DNA from 2 places in the Halomonas sp. IOP_14 genome. Region 2 is predicted to be linked to the other one. Evidence: predicted binding sites of a transcription regulator. Region 2 holds the regulator's gene; the other holds the start of a gene.
The links. The regulator LexA, encoded in region 2, represses DNA repair genes until DNA is damaged. The targets are predictions, from matches to a motif close to TACTGTNTANNTANACAGTA.

Region 1: a site for LexA is predicted at 8,935-8,954, ahead of recA (recombinase RecA). Genes of this name have one in related genera too.

What each region holds. Positions count from the first base shown of each region.
Region 1 is NZ_JAINWD010000017.1:52,974-68,621, reverse strand. Features, by position in the region: gene K7H09_RS13495 (FAD-dependent oxidoreductase) at 1-116, shown strand, start outside; gene K7H09_RS13490 (CTP synthase) at 563-2,218, shown strand; gene kdsA (3-deoxy-8-phosphooctulonate synthase) at 2,231-3,094, shown strand; gene eno (phosphopyruvate hydratase) at 3,161-4,450, shown strand; gene fdxA (ferredoxin FdxA) at 5,016-5,339, opposite strand; gene mutS (DNA mismatch repair protein MutS) at 5,660-8,221, opposite strand; gene K7H09_RS13465 (CinA family protein) at 8,305-8,844, shown strand; gene recA (recombinase RecA) at 8,974-10,047, shown strand; gene K7H09_RS13455 (regulatory protein RecX) at 10,087-10,551, shown strand; gene alaS (alanine--tRNA ligase) at 10,766-13,375, shown strand; gene K7H09_RS13445 (aspartate kinase) at 13,475-14,725, shown strand; gene csrA (carbon storage regulator CsrA) at 14,920-15,108, shown strand; tRNA gene K7H09_RS13435 (tRNA-Ser) at 15,242-15,334, shown strand; tRNA gene K7H09_RS13430 (tRNA-Arg) at 15,391-15,467, shown strand; tRNA gene K7H09_RS13425 (tRNA-Arg) at 15,610-15,648, shown strand, end outside.
Region 2 is NZ_JAINWD010000015.1:32,336-47,983, forward strand. Features, by position in the region: gene ggt (gamma-glutamyltransferase) at 1-881, opposite strand, end outside; gene ppsA (phosphoenolpyruvate synthase) at 992-3,367, opposite strand; gene ppsR (posphoenolpyruvate synthetase regulatory kinase/phosphorylase PpsR) at 3,624-4,457, shown strand; gene K7H09_RS12765 (hypoxanthine-guanine phosphoribosyltransferase) at 4,498-5,076, opposite strand; gene nagZ (beta-N-acetylhexosaminidase) at 5,163-6,200, opposite strand; gene K7H09_RS12775 (L,D-transpeptidase) at 6,264-6,800, opposite strand; gene K7H09_RS12780 (TetR/AcrR family transcriptional regulator) at 6,778-7,470, opposite strand; gene lexA (transcriptional repressor LexA) at 7,738-8,418, shown strand; gene K7H09_RS12790 (energy-coupling factor ABC transporter permease) at 8,427-9,098, opposite strand; gene purU (formyltetrahydrofolate deformylase) at 9,138-9,992, opposite strand; gene K7H09_RS12800 (ribonuclease J) at 10,223-11,833, shown strand; gene moaE (molybdopterin synthase catalytic subunit MoaE) at 11,877-12,344, opposite strand; gene moaC (cyclic pyranopterin monophosphate synthase MoaC) at 12,347-13,144, opposite strand; gene mobB (molybdopterin-guanine dinucleotide biosynthesis protein B) at 13,149-13,727, opposite strand; gene K7H09_RS12820 (uracil-xanthine permease family protein) at 13,798-15,030, opposite strand; gene upp (uracil phosphoribosyltransferase) at 15,122-15,648, opposite strand, start outside.

The DNA of each region.
Region 1 (15,648 bases), on a different contig from region 2:
GCAACGAAAAAATCTTTGCCGGTGGCGATATGGTGCGCGGTTCTGATTTGGTGGTCACGGCGATTTACGAAGGTCGCCAGGCTGCAGAAGGTATTCTGGATTACCTGGGCGTGTGAAAGAAGTGCCTTTATAGGCTTAATGTCATCGCGAGCGAAGCGTGGCGATCTGGGTTAGATTGCCGCGTCGCTGCGCTCCTCGCAATGACAGGGCGCGATGCTTCACAATTTACAGCGCGTATTTAGCTTCATGTCATCGCGAGCGAAGCGTGGCGATCTGGGTTAGATTGCCGCGTCGCTGCGCTCCTCGCAATGACAGGGCGCGATGCTTCACAATTACAGCGCATATTTAGCATAATGTCATCGCGAGCGAAGCGTGGCGATCTGGGTTAGATTGCCGCGTCGCTGCGCTCCTCGCAATGACAAGATGCGATGCTTCAGAATGACAGTGCGTACTTTAAGCAGTGCAGTTCAAATTGAGCCTTAGGTCGTAATCTGCTAGTCTGTCGACCCATCCTGGCGTGGCTTTCTGCCGTGCCTTCTGATCACGTTTCGACAGGTTATCCATGACACGATATATCTTCGTGACCGGCGGCGTTGTGTCCTCTCTTGGCAAGGGCATCGCCTCCGCCTCGCTTGCGGCGATTTTAGAGGCCCGCGGCCTTAAGGTCACCATGCTCAAGCTCGACCCGTACATCAACGTGGATCCGGGCACCATGAGCCCCTTCCAGCACGGTGAGGTGTTCGTCACAGAAGATGGCGCCGAAACCGATCTTGATCTCGGGCATTACGAGCGCTTTATTCGCACCAAAATGACCCAGCGCAACAACTTTACGACCGGCCGTGTTTACGAGCACGTGCTGCGTAAAGAGCGTCGGGGCGACTATCTCGGTGGCACCGTCCAGGTCATTCCGCATATCACCGACGAGATTAAAGAGCGCGTTTACGCGGGCGGTGAAGGTTTTGATGTGGCGCTGGTAGAGATCGGCGGCACGGTTGGTGATATCGAATCACTGCCTTTCCTGGAGTCGATCCGCCAAATTCGTAGTGAGCAGGGCGCCAACCGCGCGCTGTTTATGCACCTGACCCTGGTGCCCTACATCAAAACGGCGGGTGAGACCAAAACCAAGCCGACCCAGCACAGCGTTAAAGAGCTGCGCTCTATCGGTATCCAGCCGGATATTCTGATTTGCCGCAGCGAAGTTGAGCTGGAAGAGAGCGAGCGCCGCAAAATCGCTCTGTTCACCAACGTCGAAGAGCGTGCCGTGGTACCGCTGCAGGATGCCGATACGATCTATCGCATTCCGCTGATGCTCCATGAACACGGTCTGGACGAGATCGTTTGCGATAAGCTGCGCCTGGAAGCCCCGGAAGCAGATTTATCCGAGTGGGTGAAGGTACTTGATGCCAAGCTCAACCCGCTCAAATCCGTCAGTATTGCCATGGTCGGTAAATACATGGAGCTGCTGGATGCCTACAAGTCGCTCAACGAAGCGCTGATTCATGCCGGTATCCAGGGTCGTATCAAGGTCAATGTCGACTATATTGACTCCGAAGACATTGAGCGTCATGGCACCGAGCGCTTGGCGGGTAAAGACGCTATTCTGGTGCCCGGCGGCTTTGGCGAACGTGGCGTAGAAGGCAAGATTATGACCGCTCAATTCGCCCGCGAAAACAACGTGCCATATCTGGGTATTTGCCTGGGTATGCAGGTGGCGGTGATTGAGTTTGCCCGTAATGTGGCAGGCTGGAACGACGCCAACTCTACCGAGTTCACCCACGACACCCAGCACCCGGTAGTAGGTTTGATCACCGAATGGCTAAGCCCAGAAGGCAAAGTCGAGCTGCGTGATGCAGCGTCTGATTTAGGTGGCACCATGCGCTTAGGTGGCCAGGTATGCCATTTGGCATCGGGAACCAAAGCACGCGAAGCCTACGGCTCGGATGAGATTGTCGAGCGCCACCGTCACCGCTTCGAGGTCAATAACCAGTTTATCGATGAGCTTGAAAAGGCGGGCTTGGTTATCTCAGGCAAGAGCGTCGACCAATCGCTGGTTGAAGTCATCGAGCTGGCTGACCACCCTTGGTACGTAGCCTGCCAGTTCCACCCGGAGTTCACTTCTACTCCCCGTGATGGTCACCCGCTGTTCTCTGGCTTTGTGAACGCCGCCTTGGATTACAAAACAGCGCGCAGTCGCGCCCACGCGAACTCGCAGGAATAAGAGGGCAGAAGCATGGCTTCTCAAGACCGATCTCAAGAGCGTCATATTAACGTTGCCGGCTTAACCGCCGGTAACTCCTTGCCGCTTATGCTGCTGGGTGGCATGAACGTACTGGAGTCGGCCGATCTTGCCGACGAAGTCGCTCAAGCCTACGTCACGGTGACCCAGAAGCTGGGTATGCCCTACGTTTTTAAGGCCAGCTTTGACAAAGCCAATCGCAGTTCGATTCACTCCTACCGCGGCCCGGGTATCGAGAAAGGGCTGCAGATACTGGCCGATATCAAAGCTCGCCACAACGTGCCGATCATCACTGACGTTCACGAGCCTTGGCAGGCGCAAGCAGCCGCTGAAGTCGCTGACATTATCCAACTGCCGGCCTTTTTGGCTCGCCAAACTGATTTGGTGGTCGCCATGGCCAAAACCGGCGCGGTTATCAATATCAAAAAGCCGCAGTTTTTGGCGCCCCATGAAATGCGTCATATCCTCAGCAAGTTCCAGGAAGCGGGTAACGACCAGTTGATGCTCTGCGAGCGCGGCTCAAGCTTTGGTTACAACAATCTGATTGTTGATATGCTGGGCTTTGGTGATATGAAGCAAACCGGCTACCCGGTATTTTTCGATGTGACCCACGCGCTGCAGCGCCCCGGTGGGCGTGCCGATAGTGCTGATGGGCGCCGTGCCCAGGTGGCTGAGTTAGCGCGTGCAGGCGTGGCTGTCGGCCTTGCCGGGCTGTTTTTGGAAGCCCACCCTGACCCAGACAACGCCAAATGCGATGGTCCCTGTGCATTGCCGCTGGATCAATTAGAGCCGTTCTTGACTCAGCTTGCCCAGTTGGATGCGCTGGTCAAAGGGTTTGAGCCGCTAACGATTCGCTAAGCTGTATTTAGCTAATCAGGTCGTTATATTAATAATTTTATCTGACTAACAGGAAAGGATACTGCCATGACCAAAATTGTTGCTATCAGTGCGTTGGAAGTGCTGGATTCCCGTGGTAACCCGACCGTGCAAGCGCACGTCCGCCTAGCCAGCGGTGCTGTCGGCGAAGCCTGTGCCCCCAGCGGTGCCTCAACCGGCTCCCGGGAAGCGTTAGAGCTGCGTGACGGCGATAAGTCGCGCTACCTGGGCAAAGGCGTGCTGAAAGCAGTCGATGCGGTCAATGGCAAAATTCGTGAAGCGCTGATGGGCATGGATGCGCGTGATCAGCGCGGCTTGGACGATGCCATGTTGGCGCTGGACGACACTGAAAACAAAGCGAATCTGGGGGCGAATGCCATCCTAGCCGTTTCGCTGGCGGCGGCTAAAGCAGCTGCTAACGCCAAAGGCGTACCGCTCTACGCCCACATTGCCGAGCTCTACGGTCAACCTGGCCAGTACAGCATGCCGGTGCCGATGATGAACATCATCAACGGCGGCGAGCACGCGGATAACAACGTCGATATCCAGGAATTTATGGTGCAGCCAGTGGGCGCGCCTAACTTCCGTGAAGGGCTGCGCATGGGCGCGGAAATTTTCCACGCGCTGAAGAAAGTGCTCTCCGCGAAAGGGCTCTCTACATCCGTCGGTGACGAGGGCGGCTTTGCGCCTAACCTGGCGTCTAACGCTGATGCGCTAGCGGTGATTAAACAAGCCGTTGCCGATGCTGGCTATGAGCTGGGTAAAGACGTCACGCTGGCGCTGGATTGTGCTTCGTCTGAGTTTTACAAAGACGGTCAGTACAACCTTTCCGGTGAAGGCAAAAGCTACGACGCCCAAGGCTTTACCGATTACCTGGCAGGCCTGTGTGCCGATTACCCGATTGTGTCTATCGAAGACGGCATGGATGAATCGGATTGGGCGGGTTGGAAAGCGCTGACCGATAAGCTGGGCGATAAAGTGCAGCTGGTGGGCGATGACCTATTCGTGACCAATACCAAGATTCTCAAGCGCGGTATCGATGAGCAGATCGGTAACTCTATCCTGATCAAGTTCAACCAGATCGGCTCGCTCTCCGAGACGCTGGACGCGATTAAGATGGCGCAGGATGCTGGCTTTACGGCGGTTATTTCTCACCGCTCCGGTGAAACCGAAGATACCACCATTGCCGATTTGGCGGTGGGTACCTGTGCCGGTCAGATCAAAACGGGCTCACTTTGCCGCTCTGATCGGGTTGCCAAGTACAACCGTTTGCTGGTGATTGAAGCAGAGCTGGGTGATGTGACCTACCCAGGTTTGAAAGCCATTAAAGGGCAGTAAAATGCCAATATCGAGCGAATTTTTAGAGGTGCTTGTAAGAGATGTCTCAAAATTTTGTAAGAGATATCTTACAAATACCGACGAGAATCGCTCGGTTTAGGGTAAGAAATAGCTTACTTTGCCACTAAGTAAAGTTTAAGATATTGTTTAATAAGTAGTTTTTTAAAAAGGGCGAGTCGCAGCGACTCGCCCTTTTGCATTTTGGCTTTGTTGAGAAGCGGCCATGATCTGACACAATATACACAGGACAAGGGGAGGCAAGGACGCTTCAGTCAGGATGCAGCGGGATGTAGGTCAGATGCGCCGGGTGATACAGTGAGGTGAGCCCTGGCAAGGACGTCATCTGAGGAGGTTGATCCAGGGAGTGGTCAGAGGAAGTGCTTGGAGCGGGCGGCCTACGGGTCGCCTTTTTTTGCCCGCAATTTGGCAGCACATTTTTGACGATACACTTTTGAAAACACAAAAAAACCAGCGCTGTTTTTAACAACCAGCGCTGGTTTAAAGAGAATTTTTAAAGAGAGCCTTTAAAAAGAGCTATGTGCTGATTTTTAAACCGTCACAGCGTTTAGCGCTCTAGTTTCTCAAGCTTGCCGGGCTTGCCATCCCACTCTTCGGCGTCCGGCAGCGGGTCTTTTCTTTCGGCGATGTTGGGCCATACTTCGGCCATCTCAGCGTTAATCTCGATAAAGGCCTCCTGTCCATCCGGCAGCTCATCCTCGGAGAATATCGCCTCGGCGGGGCACTCGGGCTCACACAGCGCGCAGTCGATACACTCGTCAGGATGAATGACCAGGAAGTTCGGGCCCTCGTAAAAACAGTCGACCGGGCAGACTTCCACACAGTCGGTGTATTTGCACTGGATGCAGTTCTCGGTAACGACAAACGTCATCTTGCTATCCCTCTTGCAGGGCCGGGTAACTCCCAGCCATGGTCAATCGTGAATGGTTATAAATCAGCCGTTTTTTATAAGCTAAAAGTTTGAACGACATTCTAGAGGTGCGCATACCTGGCGGCAAGCGCCATATGATCCCAGTTGGTAGCAATGCCAGTACAGGTTTCCGCGAAGACGCTACTTTCGACATCTGACCGCCATGGATGGCGGAAATGCCGGAATAGTCGGGAACATTTTCCGGCCCTGTCGAAAGACCCTCGCTTCAACCTGCCCTGGCACCTGAATCTAACTTATCGCCTTTCATGCTATAAGCACCATTAGATCAGGTCTCGCCACTGATACAATAGTGATAGCGCTTCCCGCGGTGTTAAACCATCCATATCGACGTTTTCCAACGCCTCGACCACCGGATGCGGTGCAGCGGCGAACAGATCGTTTTGCTGCGGTGCGGTTCGCGGCGCCTGCGCCGTGTTATCCACATCGCGCTGCTCCAAACTTATCAGCTTCTCGCGGGCACGTTTAATCACATGGTTGGGCACACCCGCTAATTGCGCCACCTGTAAACCATAGCTCTGGCTGGCCGGGCCCGCTTCGATGCGGTGCATAAACACAATGCTGTCGCCATGCTCGGTCGCCGTTAGGTGGATATTGGCCACCCCTTCCATATGCTCAGGCAGCGCCGTCATTTCAAAGTAGTGGGTCGCAAACAGCGTTAGCGCGCGTCCTTTTGCCAAATGTTCAGCGCTTGCCCAGGCGAGCGACAGACCGTCAAAGGTACTGGTGCCGCGGCCAATTTCATCCATCAGGATCAAGCTTTGCTGGGTGGCATTGTGGAGAATGTTGGCGGTTTCAGTCATCTCGACCATAAAGGTAGAGCGCCCGCCGGCCAAGTCATCCGATGAGCCAATGCGGGTGAATATTCGATCCAGCGGGCCGATCTCGGCGGCATCGGCGGGCACAAAACTGCCGCAGTGAGCGAGAAGGGCGATGAGCGCCGTCTGACGCATATAGGTCGATTTACCGCCCATGTTAGGGCCGGTAATAATCAGCATGTGCTGGTCAGGATTGAGCGTCACGTCGTTGGGCACAAAGGGTGTCTCGCTCACCTGCTCGACCACCGGATGTCGTCCCGCGTCAATTTGAATCCCGGTGGTTTCGCTGAGTGTTGGACGCACCCAGTTCAGCGCCTCGGCGCGCTCGGCAAAGGCGCACAGTACGTCCAGTTCCGCCAAGGCTTGCGAGGTGCTCTGCAGCGCGTGAAGGCTTGCGTTGAGATCGCCAAGCAGGCGATCGTAGAGCCATTTTTCACGCGTCAACGCGCGAGATTTAGCGGAGAGTGCCTTATCTTCAAACTCTTTGAGCTCGGGGATAATGAACCGCTCGGCATTTTTAAGTGTCTGGCGGCGAATATAGTCGGCGGGCGCCTGCTGGGCTTGTGAACGCGGTAGCTCAATAAAGTAGCCGTGCACCCGGTTGTAGCCCACTTTGAGATTGGCTAGCCCCGTGCGCTCGCGCTCGCGAAGCTCGAGCTGAATAAGATAGTCGCCCGCGTTTTCGGCCATGCCACGGTGCTCATCGAGCTCTGAATCAAAGCCATCGGCAATCACCCCGCCATCGCGGATCACCACCGGCGGATTTTCTACCAGCGCCCGGCTGAGCATATCGGCCATTTCTGGGTAGGGGCGAATATGCGGGCGCAGGTTATCCAGCGCACTGCCGCTCTCAACCTCGCTAAGCTGTTGCTCCAGTTCCGGAAGCGTTACCAGTGCATCCCGCAGCCGTGCCAAATCGCGCGGGCGGGCGCTATACAGCGCCACCCGGGCCAGAATGCGCTCCACGTCGCCCACCGCGCTCAACGTCTCGCGCAGCGGCATATAGGCGGCATCCAGGCTTAGCAGCGCCACACCCGCATGACGGGCCTGGACAATCTCGCGTTGACGCAGTGGCCGATTAAGCCAGCGTTTGAGTAGCCGTGAACCCATGGCGGTGGTACAGGTATCCAGCACGCTGGCCAGGGTGTTGTCGCTGCTGCCGCCCAGGTTGATATCAATTTCCAGATTACGGCGGCTGGCAGCGTCGATCACCACCGCGTCGTCGCGGTTCTCAACGCTGATGGCGGTCACGTGGGGCAGGCGCGAGCGCTGAGTGTCCCGGGCATAATCGATCAATACCCCGGCAGCAATTAGCGCAGAGGTTAAGTGCGCACAGCCAAAGCCACGTAAATCCTGCACTTCGAACTGGTCGCAGAGGCTACGGGTAGCGCTTTCCAAATCAAACAGCCACTCGCCCTGGCGGCGCAGGCTGCGTTTCTGCGACCAGGCCTCGGGTAGCGTTAAGCTTTCGGGTACCAGCAGCTCGGCCGGGGAGAGACGCGTCAGCTCGGCGAGCATTTCGGCTTCGCTGTCTACTTCCAGTACGTTGAAGCGACCACTGGAGAGCTCCAGCCAGGCAAGGCCCCAGCTCTCTTTTCCGGGTGAAACGGATACCAGCACGTTGTCGCGGCGGGCATCGAGCAGCGCTTCATCGTGGAGCGTGCCGGGGGTGACGATACGCACCACCTGGCGGTCAACGGGCCCTTTGCTGGTCGCGGGGTCGCCAATTTGCTCACAAATAGCCACCGACTCCCCACCGGCGACGAGGCGGGCCAGATAGCCCTCAGCGCTGTGATAGGGGACGCCCGCCATCGGGATAGGCTTGCCGCCTGACTGCCCACGCTGGGTAAGGGTAATATCCAGCAGTGCGGCGGCGCGCTTGGCGTCGTCGAAAAACAGTTCATAAAAATCCCCCATGCGGTAGAACAGCAGTACCTCGGGGTGCTCGCGCTTGATCTTTAAATATTGCGTGATCATGGGCGTGTTAGGGGGAGTGGCCTGTGACATGGGCGTCCTGATTGAGCAATTTCTTTGAGAAAGCTAAACGCAGTATTCTACGCTGAATAGACGACTCACTTGAAGGAGCGACCATAGTGCCCAGCGAAACTAGCCTGAAAAATCTTGATTTAACCCTGTTAGCTCAGCGGCTGGGGCGGCTGTGTAAGCAGTTGAATGTGGAAGTGACCGCCGCTGAGTCATGTACGGGGGGCGGCATTGCCAGCGCCATTACCGAGGTGGCGGGTAGCTCTGCTTACTTTACGACGGGCTATGTGACCTATGCGAATGCTGCTAAAACGCGCTTATTGGGGGTGCCTGAGACCACGCTGGCCGAGCACGGTGCTGTCAGCAAGGAGGTCGTCAAAGCCATGGTGCTGGGCGCCTGTAATGAAAGTGGCGCGGGCTTAGCTGTTGCCGTTAGCGGTGTTGCAGGCCCAGAGGGGGGGAGCGCTGAAAAGCCGGTGGGTACGGTTTGGTTGGCCTGGGGAGATGCTGCTGCCCAGGAAGCTGAATGCTTTCACTTTCCAGGTGACCGTCAGTCGGTGCGAGAGCAGGCCGTGCGTCAGGCCTTGGTTGGGCTGGTGGTGCGCCTGAATGAGCGCGAGAAGGCGAGCAAGACGAACCAGCCGTAAGAAAAAGGCGCATATGCAAAAAGGCTGTTGATAAAATAGATGAGAGAAAGCGCGATCAAGGATTTGTTTACGGCGCAATCTTTGGCATACTACTGGCTAATTATACAGCTTGTTATGAGGAATCTCTGAATGGCTCAGGATGACAACCGCACTAAAGCGCTAAACGCTGCACTCACCCAAATCGACCGTCAGTTCGGCAAGGGCACCGTCATGCGTCTAGGCGACGCACCGCGTGTCGTCATGCCGTCGGTTTCCACCGGTTCATTGGGTCTGGATATCGCCCTCGGCATCGGCGGGCTGCCGTTTGGCCGTGTGTGCGAAATCTTTGGCCCGGAATCGTCGGGTAAAACGACCCTGACCCTTTCGGTGATTGCTCAGGCGCAAAAACAGGGCAAAGTGTGTGCCTTCGTGGATGCCGAGCACGCCCTTGACCCTAGCTACGCAGAAAAGCTAGGCGTCAACCTGGATGATCTACTGATTTCCCAGCCGGACACTGGCGAGCAGGCGCTGGAAATTACCGACATGCTGGTACGCTCCGGCGGTGTTGACGTGATTGTTATCGACTCGGTCGCTGCGTTGACCCCGCGCGCTGAAATCGAAGGCGAAATGGGTGATTCCCACGTTGGCCTACAGGCGCGTTTGATGTCTCAGGCACTGCGTAAAATCACCGGTAATATCAAAAACGCCAATTGCTTGGTGATCTTCATCAACCAGATCCGCATGAAGATCGGCGTCATGTTTGGTAGCCCCGAAACCACCACTGGTGGTAACGCGCTGAAGTTCTATGCCAGCGTGCGTCTGGATATTCGTCGTACCGGCTCGGTGAAAGTGGGTGATGAAGTCACCGGTAACGAAACCCGCGTGAAAGTAGTCAAAAACAAGGTGGCACCGCCATTTCGTCAGGCTGAATTCCAGATTCTTTACGGCAAGGGTATCTACCACGCCGGTGAGGTCATCGACCTGGGCGTGCAGTGCAACCTAGTCGACAAAGCCGGTGCCTGGTACAGCTATAAAGGTAAGAAAATCGGTCAAGGTAAAGCCAATTCAGCGCTGTATCTGGAAGAGCACCCGGAAATTATGCTCGAAATCGAAACGCAGATTCGTGAGCAGCTCTTGGCCAAGCCCGATCCTAAAAAGGAGAAGGAAGATGCGCCTGCCGAAGCAGCGGCAGAATTGGATGCGGGTGATGACGATCTGCTGTAAGACGATACTCACTAAGCTAATGCTAGCTAAGATAAGCTGATGGCATTCACCTCCCAGCGTGATGCTACGCCCCGTGATATCGCCATTGGTTTACTGGCTCGGCGCGAATACTCCCGCGCCGAGCTTGCTCAGCGTCTGAAGAAAAAGTCTTTCGACGATGCCGCTATTGATGAGTGCCTGGACGCCTTGGTTGAACAAGGGCTGCAGTCTGACGCGCGCTTTGCGGCCAGTTTCGTGCGCTCGCGCATACTGCGTGGCCAAGGCGTGATTCGTATTAAAGGCGAGTTGCGCCAGCGCGGCATAGACCAGGAAACCCTTGCCACCGCTTTTGAAGAAGTGGAGGGGGGCGAGCAGGTCGACTGGTTTGAGCTGGCCCGGGAAACCCTGGCGCGGCGTTTTGATAGCCCCGGTGAGACCCCCAAAGAGCGCGCTAGGCGTGAACGTTTTCTCGCTAGTCGCGGCTTCGATTTTGAACAAATTCGCTACGCGCTCTCCTGTCTGTAATACGTTTTCCCCAGCCTATACAATACCCCCTCTTACATTTCTAGTAGCGCTCTAATACGCTTGTTCATCCAGTTGTTTACGTGGCTGTTTGCCTTTCTGCCACTAAGTGCGGCTTTAGTCGTTTGACAACTGCGCTATAATGGCTGCTTTGCGACCCCTGAGGGTAGCGGCAACAGCGCCCTGGGACATCACGCTTTCTTGTTACGGATACCCTATGAAAAGCGCAGAGATTAGACAGGCCTTTCTCACCTTCTTCGAAGAGCAGGGGCATACGATTGTACCCACCAGCTCATTAGTGCCGGGCAACGACCCGACGCTGCTGTTTACCAATGCCGGCATGGTGCCGTTTAAAGATGTGTTTCTAGGCCGCGATCCGCGCCCTTACGTGCGCGCCACCTCTGCGCAGCGCTGCGTTCGCGCGGGCGGTAAGCATAATGATTTAGACAACGTCGGCTATACCGCACGCCACCACACCTTCTTTGAGATGCTGGGTAACTTTAGCTTTGGCGACTACTTCAAGCGCGACGCCATTCGCTTTGCCTGGGTGTTTTTAACCGAAACGCTGGGACTTCCCAAAGACAAGCTGTGGGTAACGGTACACATCAGCGATGACGAAGCTGAGCGCATCTGGAAAGATGAGATTGGCATCGACCCTGAGCGCTTCTCCAAGCTGGATGAAGATAACTTCTGGCAGATGGGCGACACCGGCCCCTGCGGCCCCAGTTCGGAAATCTTCTTTGATCACGGCCCTGAGGTTTGGGGTGGCCCGCCGGGCAGCCCGGAAGAGGATGGCGATCGCTATATCGAAATCTGGAACCTGGTGTTCATGCAGTTTGATCGCGATGCCCAGGGCACGCTCAACCCGCTGCCCAAGCCCTCCATCGATACCGGTATGGGGCTGGAGCGTGTCGCCGCTGTCATGCAGGGCGTCCACTCCAACTATGAGATCGACCTGTTCCAGAACCTGCTGCAAGCCGCTGCGAAAGCGACCGGGCACCCTGATACCGCTACGCCTTCGTTGCGCGTAATTGCCGACCATATCCGTTCCTGTGCCTTCCTGATTGCTGATGGCGTGCTGCCTTCCAACGAAGGGCGCGGCTATGTCCTGCGTCGGATCATTCGCCGTGCAATTCGTCACGGCCACAAGCTGGGCGCGGTTGAGCCGTTCTTCCACAAGCTGGTGGAGGCGCTGGATGCGGAGATGGGCGATGCTTATCCGGAACTGCGTGAAGCGAGCGATCAAATTGCCCGTGTACTGCTGAAAGAAGAAGAGCAGTTCGCACGCACCCTGGATCACGGTATGGGGCTCTTGAATGCGGCACTGGCCGAGTTGGATGGCAAGGTGCTGCCGGGTGAGACGGTGTTTAAGCTTTATGATACCTACGGCTTTCCCTTCGACCTTACCGCCGACGTCTGTCGTGAGCGTGGCGTTAGCCTGGACGAAGATGGCTTTCAGCAGGCGTTAGAGGCCCAGCGTGAACGCGCACGGGCGGCCAGCCAATTTGGTGCCGACTACACCGCCTCCATCGAGTTGGAGGGCGAAACTGCCTTTACCGGCTACGACCGCTTGGAAGATCAGGCCAAGGTAACCGCGCTGGTCGACAGCGAGGGCAATCCACTGGCAGCGCTGGAAGCGGGGCAGAAGGGTGTCGTGGTACTAGACCGCACGCCGTTTTACGGCGAGTCAGGCGGCCAGGTGGGCGATACCGGCTACCTGTATGTCGACGGCGGCCGTTTCCAGGTAACTGATACCCAAAAGCAGAGCGGTCATCATCTTCACCAGGGCATGATGGTAGAAGGCTCGCTAAGCGTTGGCGCAAGCGTGCGTGGTGAAGTGGATGCCAGCCTGCGCACAGCCACCATTCGCAATCACTCAGCCACCCACCTGCTGCATAAAGCGCTGCGCATGGTGCTGGGTGATCACGTACAGCAGAAAGGCTCGCTGGTGAACGCCGAGCGCCTGCGCTTCGACTTTAGCCACTTCGAGCCGATGACCGCTGAGCAACTGGCGGAAGTCGAACGGCTGGTCAACGAACAGATTCTGGCTAATGCGCCGACCAAGATCGAGCAGATGAGCCTGGATCAAGCCAAGGCCAAGGGCGCAGCAGCGCTGTTTGAGGCCAAATACGCCGAGAACGTGCGCGTGCTGACCATTGGGGCCGATGACTTCTCGATCGAGTTATGCGGTGGTACCCACGTGGCACGCAGCGGTGATATTGGCTGCTGCCATGTGATGAGCGAAGTGGGCATTGCTTCTGGCGTGCGCCGCATCGAAGCGATCACCGGCGAAAATGCGCTGGCCCACTTTCGCGAGCAGGAAGCCCGCCTCGAGCGCTTGGGTGAGCGCTTGAAGACCAAGCCTGAACAGGTCGAAGCGCGGGTAGAATCACTGGTTGAGCGCAACCGTAGCCTGGAAAAAGAGCTTGAGCAGCTCAAGGCCAAACTAGCCAGTGCAGCGGGTAGCGATATGCTCAGCCAGGTGCAGGAGGTCAATGGCGTGAAGCTGCTGGCGACGCAGCTGAATGGCGTATCAGGCAAAGATTTACGCGGCATCCTTGACCAGCTTAAGAACAAGCTAAGCTCTGGAGTGATTATCCTCGGCGTTGCCGACCAGGCGGCGGGCAAAGTGAGTTTGATCGCTGGGGTCACCCAGGATCTGACCGGCCGAGTGAAAGCCGGCGAGCTGGTGAACCATGTTGCCTCCCAGGTAGGAGGGAAGGGCGGTGGCCGCCCCGACATGGCCCAAGCGGGAGGTAGTCAACCCGACGCCCTGCCGGATGCGTTGAAGAGCGTACCAGCATGGTTGGAAAACGTTCTTAGCTAAACCTCTGGGCCGGTGGCATTATTGTCACCGGCCTTATTATTTATTTAAAACTTGTGACACTTTCACCCTCCATTCCCGAACGCATAGGAAAAACGGCATATGGCACTATACGTACAGAAGTTCGGCGGCACTTCGGTGGGCTCTGTCGAGCGTATCAAGGCCGTAGCGGAAAAGGTTAAGGGCTTCCGCGATCAAGGCCATCAGGTAGTGGTCGTGGTCTCCGCCATGAGTGGCGAAACCAACCGCCTGACGGACATGGCACAGGCGCTTAACGACGATCCCGCACCGCGCGAGATGGATATGCTGCTGTCGACCGGCGAGCAGGTAACTATTTCACTGCTCGCTATGGCGCTGCAGCAAATCGGTGTGCCAGCCACTTCGCACACAGGCGCCCAGGTAGGTATTCATACCGATAGTGCCTATACCAAGGCGCGTATCCAGCGCATTGAAACCGAAGACCTCAAGGCCGATCTGGACGCTGGTCAGGTAGTGGTTGTGGCCGGGTTCCAAGGGGTCGATGAAGACGGCAATATCACCACCCTGGGCCGTGGTGGTTCTGACACCACAGGGGTGGCGCTAGCCGCCGCGCTAGGCGCCGATGAGTGCCAGATTTACACCGATGTTGACGGGGTATACACCACCGATCCCCGCGTCTGCTCCAAAGCCCAGCGCTTAACGAGCATTACCGTGGAAGAGATGCTGGAACTGGCCAGTCTCGGCTCTAAAGTGCTGCAGATCCGCGCGGTAGAGTTTGCCGGAAAGTACAACGTACCCCTGCGGGTGCTGTCGAGCTTTGAAGACGGCCCCGGTACCCTAATTGTTGCAGAAGCCGACCAAGACGAGGACGCTATGGAAGAACCACTGATCTCCGGTATCGCTTTCACCAAAAATGAAGCAAAATTAACCCTGCTGAATACACCGGACGTGCCGGGTGTGGCGTCACGCATTCTAGGCCCCATTGCCGATGCCAATATCGAAGTGGACATGATCGTGCAGAACGTGGCGCCGGCCGGAGACTATACCGACTTTACCTTTACGGTTGCTAAGGGCGATTACAAAGCCACTAAGAAGCTGCTTGAAGAGACGGTGATTCCTGATTTGGGCGGCGGTGAGCTGCGTGGCGACGACAATATTGCTAAGGTCTCTTTAGTGGGTGTCGGTATGCGTTCTCACGCCGGTGTGGCGTCGAAAATGTTCCGTGTGCTAGCCGACGAAAACGTCAATATCCGTATGGTCTCCACCTCTGAGATTAAAATCTCGGTCGTGATTGATGAGAAGCATATGGAGCTTGCTGTTAATGCATTACACAAAGCTTTTGGTTTAGATAAGGCAGATATCGAATCTGAATAACATTAATACCTTAAACCTTCTACGCTGAAGGGGTACTTACTGCCGTGTGGTGGTGAGCTTTCTTTCAACGGGAGGTATAAGGTGTCATGGAGCCGGAGTCATTGGTGACAGGGAACACTATGTCGCATAATGGCATGGTGTTGCCTCCGGCTGACATATCCCGTTGCATAAAACGTCTGAAAAGGAGATCAGCCATGCTCATCCTAACTCGCCGTGTTGGCGAAACGCTGATGATCGGTGATGAAATCACCGTCACCGTGCTAGGTGTGAAAGGCAATCAAGTACGTATCGGCGTAAATGCGCCTAAAGATGTGGCAGTTCACCGTGAAGAGATTTACCAGCGTATTCAGCGTGAACGAAACAGTGAAAATGAAGTGGAATAAGCCTTGCGAGCTCGCATGATGAAACGATGCTTAAAGCGTAAGCTTATATGTAAGATATGGCCGGTGCGAAAAAAATCCGTAGAAGACTAGACACAAGAAGACTAAATCGGTAATATTCGCGCCGTGCCGTTGAGGAGAGGTGGCCGAGTGGCTGAAGGCGCTCCCCTGCTAAGGGAGTATAGGGTTTATAGCCCTATCGAGGGTTCGAATCCCTCTCTCTCCGCCAATCGCATGGCCAGTAAGTGCTTTTACTTTGTTAAAAAGTGCATGGTCACAAGGTATGCGCCCGTAGCTCAGCTGGATAGAGTACCTGACTACGAATCAGGGGGTCGGAGGTTCGAATCCTCCCGGGCGCGCCACCTTTTTATGCTGACTGCATTTATGGTTAATCGTATTTGAGATTAGCTGTATTTAAAGTTAGTTGTACCAGAGGCTAATTGCATTAATCAGTATTTGTAATAGTCTTGGTCGCAGTAAAAGTAAACGTTAGTAAAACGTTACGCGCCCGTAGCTCAGCTGGATAGAGTACCTGACTACGAA
Region 2 (15,648 bases):
GGTGGCGGGAAACCACATACTTCCCACTGTTGCCAAGGCGTACACAGCGGTTCTCGGTTAAGCGCCTGGTAGCCACTCATATCCTCAAGCGTCAAACTGCCTGGACGCTCAGGGTGGTTCTGAACGCGCTCAACGATGTCTTGTGCCACGGCTCCTTCGTACAAGGCGACGCTGCCTTGCTCAGCGACGCGGCGAAGAACGGCTGCCAACGCTGGGTTTTTGAGCGTTTCACCAACGGCGATAGGCTCACCGTCTGAATCATAATAAAACTGGCTCGCTACTGGGTCTTGGCGCAGAAACTCATCACCAGCCAAGCTGGTATGCAACCGATTGCTAACCTCAAAGCCCTCCTCGGCCAGGGTGATTGCCGGGATAAACAGCTCTTCCCAGGCCAGCTCACCGTGCTCAGCGTGGGCTTTCTCAAGCATACGCAGCGTGCCTGGCACTCCCACTGAGAGGCCGCTAACCACTGCTTCATTAAACGCCAGCGGCTCGCCATCCTGCATAAACAGCTCACCGTTAACGCCTTGGGGCGCGGTTTCACGACCATCGTAGGCACGCACTTCATCGCCATCGAAGTACATCAAAAAAGCACCACCACCAATACCACTGGACTGAGGCTCAACCAGGTTCAACACCATCTGCACCGCAATGGCCGCATCAATGGCGTTACCACCGGCTTTAAGTACTTGGTAACCGGCATCGGTGGCGAGCGGGTTAGCTGCTGCCACCGCAAATGACTCGGCTTCCCAGCCGGGCTTCTCTTCATAGCCCGATTCGCTTTCAGGGGAAATGGAGGGTGTCTCATAGCTAAACCCCCAACTATACAATGGCGCTACCAGCAGAACAGGTAGCGCATACTTAACCGATTTTGGTGACATCTCAGCGCTCTCCATGACAAGTTAAAAAACCACTCCAAAAGAGTAGCCTATTAAAACATCAACGCCCGGCACAATGGCCGGGCGTAAAGTAAAAACTAGGGTAGGCTCGATTAGTCGATTTTTTGCCCTGCCAGCATAAACCAGGTTTCCAGCACCGCATCGGGGTTGAGTGATACAGAATCGATACCCTGCTCCATCAACCATTTAGCCAAGTCAGGATGGTCTGACGGCCCCTGTCCGCAGATACCAACATATTTGCCCTTCGCCTTACAGGCTTGAATGGCCATGGCCAGGAGCTTTTTAACCGCCCCATTACGCTCGTCAAACAGATGCGCCACGATGCCGGAATCACGATCCAAACCTAACGTTAGCTGGGTCAGGTCGTTTGAACCAATGGAGAAACCATCAAAATACTCAAGGAACTCATCGGCCAGCAGTGCGTTGGCGGGCAGCTCGCACATCATAATCACTTTAAGCCCTGTGGGGCCGCCACGTTCGAGGCCATTAGCCGCCAACAGCTCTACCACCTCACGTGCTTCGTCGGTGGTACGCACAAAGGGCACCATGATTTCGATATTCTCGAAGCCCATCTCTTCACGCACCCGCTTGAGCGCTCGGCACTCGAGTTCAAAGCAGGGCCTGAACGCCTCTGAAATGTAGCGCGATGCCCCCCGGAAACCGAGCATGGGGTTCTCTTCCCCCGGCTCATAGAGTTTGCCGCCAATCAGGTTTTCGTATTCGTTGGATTTAAAGTCGGACAGCCGCACGATGACGCGCTGGGGATGAAACGCTGCCGCTAGCGTGGAGATACCTTCAACCAGTTTATCGACATAGAAGCTGACCGGGTCGGTGTAACCCGCAGTACGTAAATCGATCACCTGCTGTAAATCAACCGGCAGCGTGTCGTACTCCAACAGCGCTTTAGGGTGGACGCCGATCATGCGGTTAATGATAAATTCCAAACGCGCTAAACCCACGCCTGCGTGAGGCAGACTGGCAAACCCAAAGGCGCGGTCAGGGTTGCCCACATTCATCATAATTTTAAAGGGGATTTCCGGCATCGCATCGACGCTGGAGACTTTGCAATCAAACTCCAACAGCCCTTCATACACATTGCCGGTATCGCCTTCCGCACAAGAAACCGTGACATCGATACCCTCTTTTAACTGGGTAGTCGCATCACCACAGCCAACGACAGCGGGAATACCCAACTCACGGGCGATAATCGCCGCATGACAGGTACGCCCACCGCGATTGGTGACGATCGCGGAAGCACGTTTCATGATCGGCTCCCAATCCGGGTCGGTCATATCGGTGACCAGGATATCGCCATCATGGATCTTATCCATGTCATCAGGGCTGAGCACGACTTTGACGGTACCCCGGCCAATACGTTGACCAATCGCTCGGCCGGTTATTAACGTACGACCCTTTTCACGCAGCTGGAAGCGCTCGAGTTTACCGCCCTCCTGCTGAGAGACCACCGTTTCAGGACGCGCCTGGACGATGTAAAGCCGACCATCATCGCCATCTAACGCCCACTCAATATCCATGGGCCGCTGGTAGTGCTGCTCGATAGTCATCGCCTGACGGGCCAGATCCATCACTTGCTGATCGTTGATACAGAAGCGGCCGCGGTCGGCATGGGGCACATCGACGGTCTCAACCGATTTACCGGCGCTGGCATCCTGCCCATAAACCATCTTGATCAGCTTGGAACCTAAATTACGGCGCAGCACCGCCGGGCGGCCCGCCGCCAGGGTCGGCTTGTGCACGTAGAACTCGTCGGGATTGACTGCACCCTGCACCACGGTTTCGCCCAAGCCCCAGGAGCCAGTGACAAAAACGGCGTCTTTAAAGCCGGATTCGGTGTCCAGGGTAAACATAACGCCTGCCGCACCGGTCTCTGAACGCACCATTTTCTGAACGCCCGCCGACAAGGCGACATTTTCGTGGGCGTAGCCACGGTGCACTCGGTAGGAGATCGCACGATCGTTAAACAGCGAGGCAAAAACCTCGTGCACTGCACGCTTGATATTGTCGAAGCCTTCGATATTCAGGAAGGTTTCCTGTTGGCCTGCAAAGGAAGCGTCGGGTAGATCTTCCGCGGTGGCTGAGCTGCGCACGGCTACTTTCAGTTGCGGGTGCTGTTGCTGCAGCTGGCCGTAGGCATCGCGCAGGGCCGATTCAAAGGTAGGAGGTAGCGGCGTATCGATGATCCATTGGCGTATATTGCGGCCCGCCTCAGCCAGCGCTTTAACGTCATCGACGTCCAGACGGGCCAGGGTGGCATTAATGCGCTCGTTTAATCCTTCGTGGGAGAGAAATTCACGATAAGCGTGGGCGGTGGTGGCAAAACCGCCAGGAACCGTCACGCCAGCACCGGACAGGTTAGAAATCATTTCACCCAGCGAGGCGTTTTTACCACCTACGCGTTCGACGTCCGCCATGCCCAGCTGATCGAACCACAGAATGTACTCTTCCACGTAACCCCCTCGCTCATAGATATCTGCATGACCTTGACGATCATGGATAATTGATTGAGACACCCTAGCACCACGCCAATATATTCGCCATTGGTCTAATAGCGAAGAGAGTGGAGGATTTTTACAACAGCAGGGCTTTTTGGGCTATTTATGTAGTCAGATACATTTGAGCCCGCCAAAACGCCCAATGATGACACGTTGTGCTGACAAACAGCTCGGCTCACAATAGCCGTATCACTCACCCGTGGACTTAGTTATGAAACGTACGGCTTTTTTTATTTCAGATGGTACCGGCATCACGGCGGAAAGTTTAGGACGTAGCTTGCTGGCCCAGTTCAGCGATGTTGAGATCGATATGCAGACCAAGCCCTATATCGATACGTTGGAAAAAGCGCAGGCGTTAGCAGCGATTATTGAGTCGACAGCCAACCGGGATGGTCATCGCCCCATTATCATTGACACCATTGTGGATCAACAAATACGCGACGTTATTCGTAAGGCGTCCGGCTTTAAGGTCGATATTTTTTCCACCTTTCTGGAGCCCTTAGAGCAAGAACTAGAGACCCACTCCTCCTACAGCGTTGGGCGCACTCACTCGATAGGCAGCGATGATGTCTACATGGATCGTATCCACTCCGTCCACTTCGCGCTGGATAATGATGACGGTGCACGCACCCACCAATACGATAAAGCGGATATCATCCTGGTTGGCGTCTCGCGCTGCGGCAAAACACCTACCTCGCTTTATCTGGCGCTGCAGTTTGGCATTCGGGCGGCTAACTACCCGCTGACGGAAGACGATTTAGACGAAGATGGCATGCTGAAGCTACCCAAGGCGCTCGTGCCCCATCGGCAAAAGCTGTTTGGGTTAACCATCGATGCGCGACGCTTGTCGGCAATTCGCAACGAGAGACGCCCCAATAGCCGCTATAGCTCGATGGATCAGTGCCTACAAGAAGTGGAACAGGCCGAGTCGCTCTACCGCACCATGCACATTCCCTTCATCGATGCGACACGCTTCTCGGTGGAGGAGATTTCAACGCGGATGATTGCTGAAACCGGCTTAGCGAGGCGTTTCTCGCCCCGCTAATGTAAAAACTACTACAAAAACTACGCAAGCCCCCAGTGGATTACATGCCTTTGGGGGCAAAAATTCCCGGCGCGTTGCGCCAGTAGCCTTTGTAATCCATACCAAAGCCAAACACATAACGGTCGGCAACTTCCAGGCTGCAGTAGTCGGCTTTCAACCCAGGCACTGCTTTGCGGTTGTGCTGTTTATCGACCAGCACCGCTGTGGTAACGCTGGCGGCCTGGGCCTCTTCGCAGTAAGCCAAAATGGCCGCCAGGGTCGCTCCCTCATCCAGGATATCGTCAACAATCACTACGTGACGGCCCGCCATGGGCACTTCAGGGGAAACGCGCCAAAAAAGCTCGCCGCCGCGCAGCTCGTTGCGGTAGCGAGTGGCATGCAAATAATCTACTTCCAGCGGAAAGCCCAAGCGGGTAAGCAGATGACCGGTGGTAATCAAGCCACCATTCATTACGCAGTAAAAAACCGGCAGCTTATCGCCTAAATCCCGAGTAATCTCTTCCGCCATACGATCCAGCGCCCGCTCTACCTCTTGCTGAGAAATTAGGCAGTCGGCGTTATCCATCAGCTCACGCATCGAGTCCAGCGACTCTAATGCTTCTTTATCCAACTTTGACATCTACCAACTCCACGGCGGGTTAAAACTTCATTTATTTAAGTAAGAGATTTATTCAGCGCTGGGCTTACTCTGCTTCCGCACTGGGCTTACTCGGCTTCCGCGCTGGACTGGGGCTTATCCGCTAGCGCTTCCAGCTTAGCGTGGGTACGACGCCAACGGCCCAATGCACTCAGCGCATCTAGGTCTGGGCGCGCACGGCTATAGCGCAACTTAGCGGGGCGCTTAGAATTGATTCCGTGGCATGCCTCCATCACTTCAAGCGCGGAGGCTCGGTCATTACATACCAGCAGCATATCGCAGCCTGCTGCCAGCGCTGCCTGGGCACGCGCTTTGGGGTCTCCCGCCTCGTGGGCGCCGGCCATACTCAGGTCATCTGAAAAAATGCAGCCTTTGAAGCCTAGCGATTCCCGCAGCATGCCCAACCAGTTGGGTGAAAAGCCTGCTGGGCGCGTATCAAAAGCACTATAAATAACGTGTGCAGGCATAATCCCATCTAACTGTGAAGCTAACTGGGTAAAGGGCACAAGATCGTGCTGTTTCATCACTTCTAGCGGGCGATCGTCTATCGGCAATGCAACGTGTGAGTCCGCCGCGACACCACCGTGGCCGGGAAAGTGCTTACCCACAGCGGCCATACCGGCATCGTGAAGCCCCTGAATAAATGCATTGCCCAGCTGGGCTACGTGCTGTGGGTCACTGCTGAAACTACGATCACCAATAACGCTGGATAGACCGCTCTCCACATCAAGTACCGGGGCGAAGCTCAGATCCAGACCGCAGGCAGCCATCTCCATCCCTAACAACCAGCCGGCATCTTTAGCTAACGCCAGCCCCTCTCCCTGGGCAGCGCGGTAACACTCGCCGATACGCGCCATGGCAGGCAGGCGTGTTAACCCCTCTTTTATGCGCTGAACGCGACCGCCTTCTTGATCCACGGCAAGCAGTAAATCAGCACGCACACGGCGAATATCGCTGCAGAGCTTGCGAACCTGATAGCCATTTTCAACGTTGCGGGCAAACAAAATTACGCCCCCTACCGTCGGTTCTAGAAGCAAGCGTTTTTCTGCAGCCGTCAATTTTGGGCCTTCAAGGTCAAGCATGACCGGGCCTAACGGTTGAGTCATCGTGATAGGTCCATGAAAAGGGGCGATGATTCTAGACGATCGTCTAGCGGTGTCAAAATCTGATCAATCAAAGGACTGGCGGCCACCGTGCAACCAAACAGGGGTACCCGGCAACGCTAACGAAAAGATATAGAGCAGATCAGGATTGCGTAAACGAATACAGCCGTGGGACGCAGCAACGCCCATGGGCTCGTCAGGCGGCGTCCCGTGCAGGTAAATATAGCGCCGTTGCGAGTCAACCTGACCACCGCGGTTCACGCCCTTTTCCAAGCCACACAGCCACAGTATGCGGGTCAGAATCCAGTCACGCTCTGGATGCTCTTCGGCGAGTTCGGGCGAAAATGTCTCGCCCGTCCAGCGGCGACCTCGAAACACCGCATTTTCGGGCATATCTCCGCCAATGGCCGCGCGCACATAGTGCCACCCGCGGGGGGTTTTACCACTGCCATTGCGCTCCCCGCTTCCGGCAGCACCGGATGAAATAGAACACTCATGGAGCACTTTTGGCCCTCGCCAACAGCGCAGCAACTGTTCGGTAGTATCAATCTCCAGCCAGATATGTTCCGTTGGAGGTAGCTCAGCTAGCGTAGGAGTTCGCATGTTTTCCTTCTTCTGGCTTGGCACCGTCAAGGGCTATGGGTAACGGCGCATTCATAGCAGCCACCACTACCGGGAGCAATCGCCTGACCAAATCACGCACAGAGACCTGCTCGTGGTAATCCTTCTCCGCGATATCGCGTAGCGCATCAAGGCCAGACAGGGTAAAGATTACCGTGCCGAGCACAAAGTGTAGCCGCCAAAAACGCTCGGCGTCAGGCAGATCCGGCGTTGCTTTGCGCACAAGCTCGGTGAAGCGTGTAAACACATCGCCATACTCTTCCTGGATATAACGTCTTAGATGTCCCTGTGCTTGACTGTAGGCAAGACCCAGCAGGCGCATAAACACTTTCAAACTATTGCGCTCGGCGGGCACCGCGAGAACGGTAGTTGCCATGGTCTCGAGCAGTGTTTCCAGCGGGATAACGCGCCCGGCGTGTTGGCCCTCGAGCTCATCTAGCGCAGTATGAAAGCGCTGACTAAACGGATCCAGGTAGCGGGCAAAAACGGCCTGAATCAAGGCTTTTTTGGAACCAAAATGGTAATTAACAGCGGCTAAGTTAACCCGCGCTTTGCTAGTGATGTTGCGCAGCGAAGTTTCAGCAAAACCCCGCTCTGCAAACAGCACCTCGGCGGTGTCGAGTATACGGGTCACCGTATCAGATTGAGCCATGTCGCTCTCCAGGGAAACAGGTGTTTAAAACATAGCAAAATACTATGCCATAACGTAGGCGGGCTCAACGCTTGATTTATTGACAAAATGTGACGTATTAAATAAGCAGAAACTTAGTTTCAAACGATTAGAAAAATTGCATAGACATCGGCAATAGGCACTGACAAGCCATATACTGGACAGAGGAACATACTGTATACTTAAACACTTATTGATTAAGTCGACATTTAACTTGTTACTGTCTATTCACTATTTATGGAGTCTGGTATGTCGCGTCCGCTAACCGCTCGCCAACAGCACGTGTTTGATTTTATCGTTAAGACCATGGGCGAATTTGGCTACCCTCCTACCCGCGCCGAGATTGCCAAAGCACTTGGCTTCCGCTCACCCAATGCGGCTGAAGAGCACCTGCGCGCGCTGGAACGCAAAGGCGTTATTCGCATTATCCGCAACACCTCTCGCGGCATCCGCCTGCCCAACCAGGAACCTCAAGAAGTCCTGGATAGCGCAGTCCCCGCCTTACCCACAACCAACGTGGAAGCCCCACCCACTGGCCTGCCTGTGATCGGGGAAGTAGCTGCCGGCAGCCCCATTTTGGCCGCCGAACATATTGATCGCTACTGCCCGCTACCGGCCGAGTACTTCACTCCCAAAGCTGACTATCTGCTGCGCGTACGCGGCCTTTCCATGAAGGATATTGGCATTTTGGAAGGTGATTTACTGGCGGTTCATCGCACTGACCGGGTTCGCGATGGCCAGATCGTGGTTGCCCGCCTGGACGATGAAGTAACGGTTAAACGCTTCAAACGCCAGGGGCATCAAGTGACGCTGTTTGCAGAGAACCCTGATTTTGCGCCCATTGAAATCGACCTGCGCTCTCAAGCGCTCGATATTGAAGGCGTTGGAGTCGGCGTAATTCGTGGTGGCAACGGCCAGGCACTCGGCTAATAAATCCGCTACTGCAGGTCGATATAGCGGTGGTCATTGAAGGTGGCCACCCAGTTTGGGTGATAGACCAGCAGGATGCTCAGCAGCATGCCAGTAATAAATGCCTCTGAAGGCATTAGCAGTGGTAAAAAACGCGCATACTCCTGGGCGAGATAGATCGCCTCAGGGTCTGTACCCGCGACGATAATCAGCACTACCGCCGCCAAGCCTCCTCCCAGCGTTGCCAGCGCCGCGCCAAAAAAGCCGCAGGCAAACAGAAATACCATCAAGTTATCCGGCAGGCGGCGATCTACCAGCCGCCATACCGTGCCAATAACGGCCGCCGGGACGATCCCGGTAACCAGCACATTTGCCCCCAGCAACATCCACTCATTGCGGCCAATCACCACCATGGCAATGTTGATCAGCACGTTGCTAATCAGCGCTAATGGCGCTTTAAAAACGAGTGTCATCAATACTGTAAAAACAAGGTGTAGCGTTAGCCAATCAACAGCCTGGGCACGAAGCTGCCACATCAGCATCACCGCCAGCGTAGCACCCAGCCAGCGGTGCTGAAGCGCTGAATCCGCTATCAACACCTGCCAGGGCCGCCCCCAAAGCGCCCATGCGATCACTGCTAACGAGAGTAGCCAGGTGAGCAGCAGCGCCCAGGGCGCTAATACACTTTGCGCAAATGACATGGCGGCCTCTCAGGTTGATGGGCGGGCATTATAGAGTACTTAGCTAAATACCACTGTCTTGTTGCCATGCACCAACACACGATCCTCTAAGTGCCAACGCAAACCGCGAGCGAGCACGGCTTTCTCCACATCACGACCAAAGCGGACTAGATCAGTAGGCGTATGACAGTGGCTAACGCGATGGATATCCTGTTCGATGATGGGGCCTGCGTCGAGTTCCTCGGTCACATAGTGGCAGGTAGCGCCAATCAGCTTAACCCCCCGCTGGTAGGCCTGGTGGTAGGGCTTAGCCCCGGCAAAAGAGGGCAAAAAGCTGTGGTGAATATTGATCACTCGCCCCGCATAGCGCGCGCACAGCTCAGGGGGCAGTATTTGCATATAGCGCGCCAGCACCACGCAGTCGGCGCGGGCACTGTCGATTTCGGCCTGAACCTTGGCAAACGATGCTTGCTTATCGTCGGGGTCGACCGGTACATGGTGATAAGGAATACCGTACCACTCCGTCAGCGAACGCATATCATCATGGTTGGAGATAACCCCGACAATGTCGCAATCCAGTTCCCCCGCCTGCCAGCGGTAAAGTAGATCTACCAAGCAATGTGACTCCCGCGACACCATCAGCACGACGCGCCTACGCTGCTGGGTATCCACCAGCGACCACTGCATATTGAATTCGCTGGCTATCGGTTCAAATGCCGCGCTCAGCGCTTCCGCCGACATACCTACCGAATCCGCCAGAATTTCGTAGCGCATAAAAAAGCAGCCGGTTTCTAAATCGGAGTGCTGGCTAGCTTCGGTAATGGAGCCGCCCTGCTGGGCAATAAAGCTCGATACCCGTGCAACAATACCCACCCGGTCAGGACAGGAAACTACTAAACGATAATAATGAGACATGTGAGCTACTCTTGACCTATTGCTAAGTTAATTATGACAAACCAGCGGCTTAGGTCGCATAGTGTATCGGAAGGCCGTGGATGATTGTTAGCTGCCCCTGCCTTCCCGTATAGTTAAGACACTACTTTTTAGGTTTTTCATAACAGATGCATTCACCACGCGTTCAAATTCGTCCCCGTCGTCGTCCACCGCTGCGCATTTTGCCGCTGGGGGGATGCGGTGAGATTGGAATGAATCTAACGCTATACGGCTATGACGATCACTGGATAGCCGTGGACTGCGGCATGATGATCCGCCAGGATCTTCCCAACTCGCCGCTGCAGGTACCCAATCTTGATACGCCGAAAGCACTAGGGATCGTGCCCAAAGCGCTATTTATCACCCATGGTCACGAAGACCACATTGGTGCCGCAGCCTGGCTATGGCCGATGTGGAACTGCCCCATTTACGCCACCCCGCTGGCGGCAGGCCTGTTGCGGCTAAAATTTGCCGAGCATCAGCTTAGCGGTGCGGCTATCCATGTCATTGAACCTGGCGAGGCCCTAGAGAGCGGGCCATTCACGCTGCGCTATTTACTTTTAACCCACTCCATTCCCGAAAGCTGTGCGCTAATAATGATGGCCGGTGGCTATCGCGTTTTACATACCGGCGACTGGAAACTCGACCCTGAACCGATTATCGGCACGCCGATCAGTGCAGCCCTCTTCAAGGCGCTTGCCCCGGTTGACTTGGTAGTGGGCGATTCCACTAACGCCCCCATGCCCGGGCACTCCGGCAGCGAGGGGGACGTCGCCCGCGCCCTGACAAAAACCCTCAGCAACTGCCAGGGCCGGGTGGTGGTCTCCTGCTTTGCCAGTAACCTTGCCCGGGTGTTAGCGATAGGGCGCGCCGCTCAGAAGTGTGGCCGACGCATTAGCTTGATGGGCCGTTCAATGGAGCGCATGGTCAGCGTTGCCCGGGGGCTCGGCTATATGGATGATTTACCGCCTTTGGTGCCCAATCATGACTTAGGCTATCTTCCCCCGGATGAAGTGGTGATTATCGCCACCGGTAGCCAGGGTGAGCCCCGAGCTGCGCTACAGCGCCTCGCCCAGGGTCGCCACCCTTTTGTGGATCTTCAGCCGGGCGATAACGTTATTTTTTCGGCTAAAGCCATTCCTGGCAATGAGCGCCCCATTGAACAGCTTAAAAAGCGTTTGGCGCACTTAGGTGTCAACCTCTACGACGAGTTCAACCACCCTGAACTGCACGCTACCGGGCACCCCGCTCAGGATGAACTGATCAAGCTGTATCAGTGGGTCAGGCCAAAACATCTCATACCGGTGCATGGCGAAGCCCGCCACCAACAGGCTCATCAGACTATTGCCAAACAGCTAGGCATTAGCGCTCCATTGACGCCGGTGAACGGCGATCTAATTTGCTTTGACAGTCACGGGCTGCGCTGTGAGTCGCGCTATCCGCAGCCGCCCTGCATAGTCAGTCAAAACAGCGTGGTGCCCCACCCTGGCCTTGAGGTGCACGACGCCAACAAGGCCCGTCGCGGCAGCTTATACTTAGCGCTGCCGGTGACGGCCACTGACACTGGATGGGCGCGTATTGGCCGTTTGATGCTGGATGCCTCGGGGGCCAGCCCGCTGGATGAAGATAGCTTTAATGATTGGCTGGATGATCAGCTTGAGGAGATTGCAGCAGAGACGCTTGCCGACTTGCGCCAAGCATTACAGCCTCGCATGGTGCAGTGGCTGGCGGAGCATATGCAGCACCTGCCCGATGTACATCTACAGATTATGGCCGCCGAAATGCCAGAGACTATCCCCCTGGACAACGCCGCCAATCGTTAGAGCTGCGCATTATTGTGAAAAAAAGCGCAGCAACGCGGCAGTCTCACTCCCAGCGCGCTGCATCTTGTTGATCAGAGTGACGCTCTTTGACCCAATACTCGCCCTGGGCAGAGTGCTCTTTCTTCCAGAAAGGCGCCTGGGTTTTCAGATAATCCATAATAAAATCGCAGGCTTCGAACGCCTCACGCCGGTGTGCGCTGGCCACGAGTACGCGCACAATCGGATCGCCTGGCCCCAGGTAACCGACACGATGAATAATCCGCACCGCTTGGAGCGACCAGCGCTGCCAAGCCTGTTCACCAATCTCCGTCAGCGTACGCTCGGTCATTCCCGGATAGTGTTCCAGCGTTAACCCTGTGACGTCCGGCGTTTCATTAAAATCACGCACTAAGCCGGTAAAACACACCACCGCGCCAATATCACTACGCCCCGCCAAGGCATCGTCATAGCCGTAGTCCATTGGAAACGGGGCTGCTTGAATCGTTACTTTAATATCCAGCTTATTATCCACCCTCACCCCCCTGTTACTGGCGGGAAAAACGCCACTTCGTCATCATCGGTCACTAACGCCTCGTCATTGGCCATGACCTGATTAATCGCACACAGCGTACGCTGGTCGGTGAGTTGTTTAAAGCGACTATCCTGCTCGGCCAGCGCGGCTTTTAATCCACTAATGTCGCGGCTAGCCAGTTGATCGAGACTCACGACGGTCTCACTTTCGCCTACCCGCTCGCGCAGTTCGGCTAAAAACTTAACCCGCACGCAGGGTGAAGGGCAGCGCTCGCCCAAGCTGACTTCTCCGGCTACGCCGTCACCGGTAACAATCGGCGCCTGGGTGCTCATACGCTGGTAGTCGCCACGCTGACCACCTTGCTTGCTGTCGAGTTGTATAGCCTCGATACGCATACCTTTATCGACCGCTTTGCACATATCGTAAAGCGTCAAACAGGCTACCGAAACAGCGGTAAGAGCTTCCATTTCGACCCCAGTGCGTCCATTCAAGCGACACAGCGAGGTCACATGAACGCAGGATTCGGCCACATCAATATCGAACTCAACAGAAACCTTGGAGAGCGCCAGTGAGTGACAGAGAGGAATCAGCTCATGAGTACGTTTGGCCGCCTGAATACCAGCGATACGCGCGGTGGCCAGCACATCACCCTTGGGCAGTTCACCATCGCTAAGCAATTTCAGCGTTTCAGGCTGCATTATAATGCGCCCGGAGGCGACTGCTTCGCGGCGGGTTTCCAGCTTATCGCCGACGTCCACCATATTGGCTTCGCCACGGGTGTTAAGGTGGGTCAGATGCATGTTGTCACCATTGCTGTTTTGAAGACATATTTTTTGAAGACATCGTATCGTTTTTAGCGCTTAACCAGGTCACTACCCATTGTGCAACCGCTTCGCTATCGTCTAGATCTAACTGAGCCACCGAAGCCGCCAGGTCGATAGGCGGTGGCGCACTGAGCGCGACTGCCTCAACCCATCGGCCGGTTAAAATAGCCGCATCGCCAATCCCATCGCGGTATAGCACCAGCTTGGGAATCGGCCAAGCCTTGAAGCCTTCGACAATCACCAAATCGGGATCGTGCGGCGCCATCATGGCAATTAGCTGGGCTAAATCAGGCTCTTCCTGGTCAGGGGTTTCCTGCATAAGCGCAAAGCGCTGACGGGAAGCCACCAGTATCGGTGCGGCACCTGCGCTACGCAGCTTATAGCTATCCTTGCCGGGCTGGTCGACATCAAACGAGTGGTGCGCATGCTTGATGACAGCGACGCTCAAGCCATACTCCCCTAATCGTGGCAACAGCTTCTCTAGCAGCGTCGTTTTTCCGGTACCGCTCCAGGCAGCAATCCCCAGTATGGGAAAAGGTGCGGTTAGTTCGTTTTCCATGCTGCCGAAACTCCTGATGATCACTCACGCTACCATTCTAACGATTCACACAGCGTTATAGAGGATGACTCTACTCGCCCTCTTGCTCACGGGGTAATAGCCAGTTCAACGCAATACCCACCAAAGCGGCTAGGCTAACGCCCTGCAGCGTAAACTGGCCTCCACCAAACTGCATGCCGCCAATCCCGAACACCAGTATCAGCGAAACCACGACCAAGTTGCGCGGCGCCGTCAGCGACTGTCCTGCACGTACCAGTGTGTTCATACCGACCACCGCAATGGAGCCAAACAACAGCGTCATTATACCGCCCATTACCGGGCCAGGAATGGTCTGCAGCAACGCGCCAAGCTTGGACACAAACGCCAGCACAATGGCAATAATCGCGGCAACAATCATGTACTTGGGATTAAATGCCCGAGTAAGCGTTACCGCCCCGGTGACTTCCGAGTAAGTAGTATTCGGCGGCCCGCCGAACAGCGCTGCTACGCTGGTCGCCAGCCCATCGCCTAACAGAGTTCGATGCAGGCCAGGCTTTTCCAGGTAGTTTTTGCGGGTCACCGAACCAATGGCCACCATATCACCAATGTGTTCTACCGCTGGGGCAATCGCGACCGGAATCATAAACAGAATGGCAGCCCAGTGAAAACTGGGTGCGGTAAAGCTGGGTATCGATAACCAAGCCGCCTCATGCACTGGCGTAAAGTCGACTACCCCCATCAGCAACGCTAAAAAATAGCCGGTGATAATGCCCCCCATAATCGGCACTAGGCGAAGTAGCCCGCGACCAAAAACGGCCAACACAAGCGTGACTAGCAAGCTGGTCATTGATAAGAAAATCGCCGCGCCATAGCCGATATTGTCACTGGTTTCACCGGTCGCCATGCTAACCGCCACCGGCGCCAGCGCCAGGCCAATCACCATAATCACCGGCCCCACCACCACAGCGGGCAGCAAGCGATGCAGCCAGGCAGTGCCTTTTAAGCGCACAGCCTGGGAAATCGCCACATAAACCAGTCCCGCCGCCATTAGCCCACCCATGGTCGCCGAAACCCCAAAGCTCGCCACAGAGCCTTGAATAGGCGCTATAAAGGCAAACGATGAGGCTAAAAACACCGGCACGCTCTGCTTGGTGACCCCATGAAATACCAAGGTTCCCACCCCAGCCGTGAACAGCGCAACGCTTGGGTCGAGTCCTGTCAAAAGCGGTACTAACACCAAGGCGCCAAACGCCACAAATAGCATTTGTGCGCCGGTTAAAATGACTTTTGGCCACGACTCAGCCTGACTGGCAGCTTCACGCATAAGTGAATTCCTAGTGATTATTGATTTGATAGCAGGTATACAAAAAAATGCCCCTGACGCTGGGCGTAAGGGGCAATGTCAATAACGATGCTTAGCGCGTTCCGAAAATCTTGTCGCCAGCGTCACCTAGTCCGGGGACGATGTAGCCATTTTCATCGAGGCGGTCATCGATTGAGGCGGTGTAAATTTCGATATCGGGGTAAGCGTCCTGCACCCGCTTGATACCTTCAGGGGCGGCAACGAGAACGATCACCTTCATATGCTCACAGCCACGCTCACGCAGCATATCCAGTGTTGCTACCATCGAACCGCCGGTAGCCAGCATGGGGTCTATCACGATCGCCATGCGCTCTTCGATATCGTTGGCAAACTTGGCAAAGTAAGGCACCGGCTGTAGCGTCTCTTCATCGCGATAAAGACCTACAACGCTTACCCGCGCACTCGGGATTAGATCCGTTACGCCTTCCAGCATGCCGAGCCCGGCACGCAGAATCGGTACGACGGTGACTTTTTTACCTTTTAATCGGCGCGTTGCAATCGGCTCACCGTTCCATCCCTGGATTTCATGATCTTCCAGCTCAAGACCTTTAGTTGCTTCATAGGTCAGCAGCTTGGCGA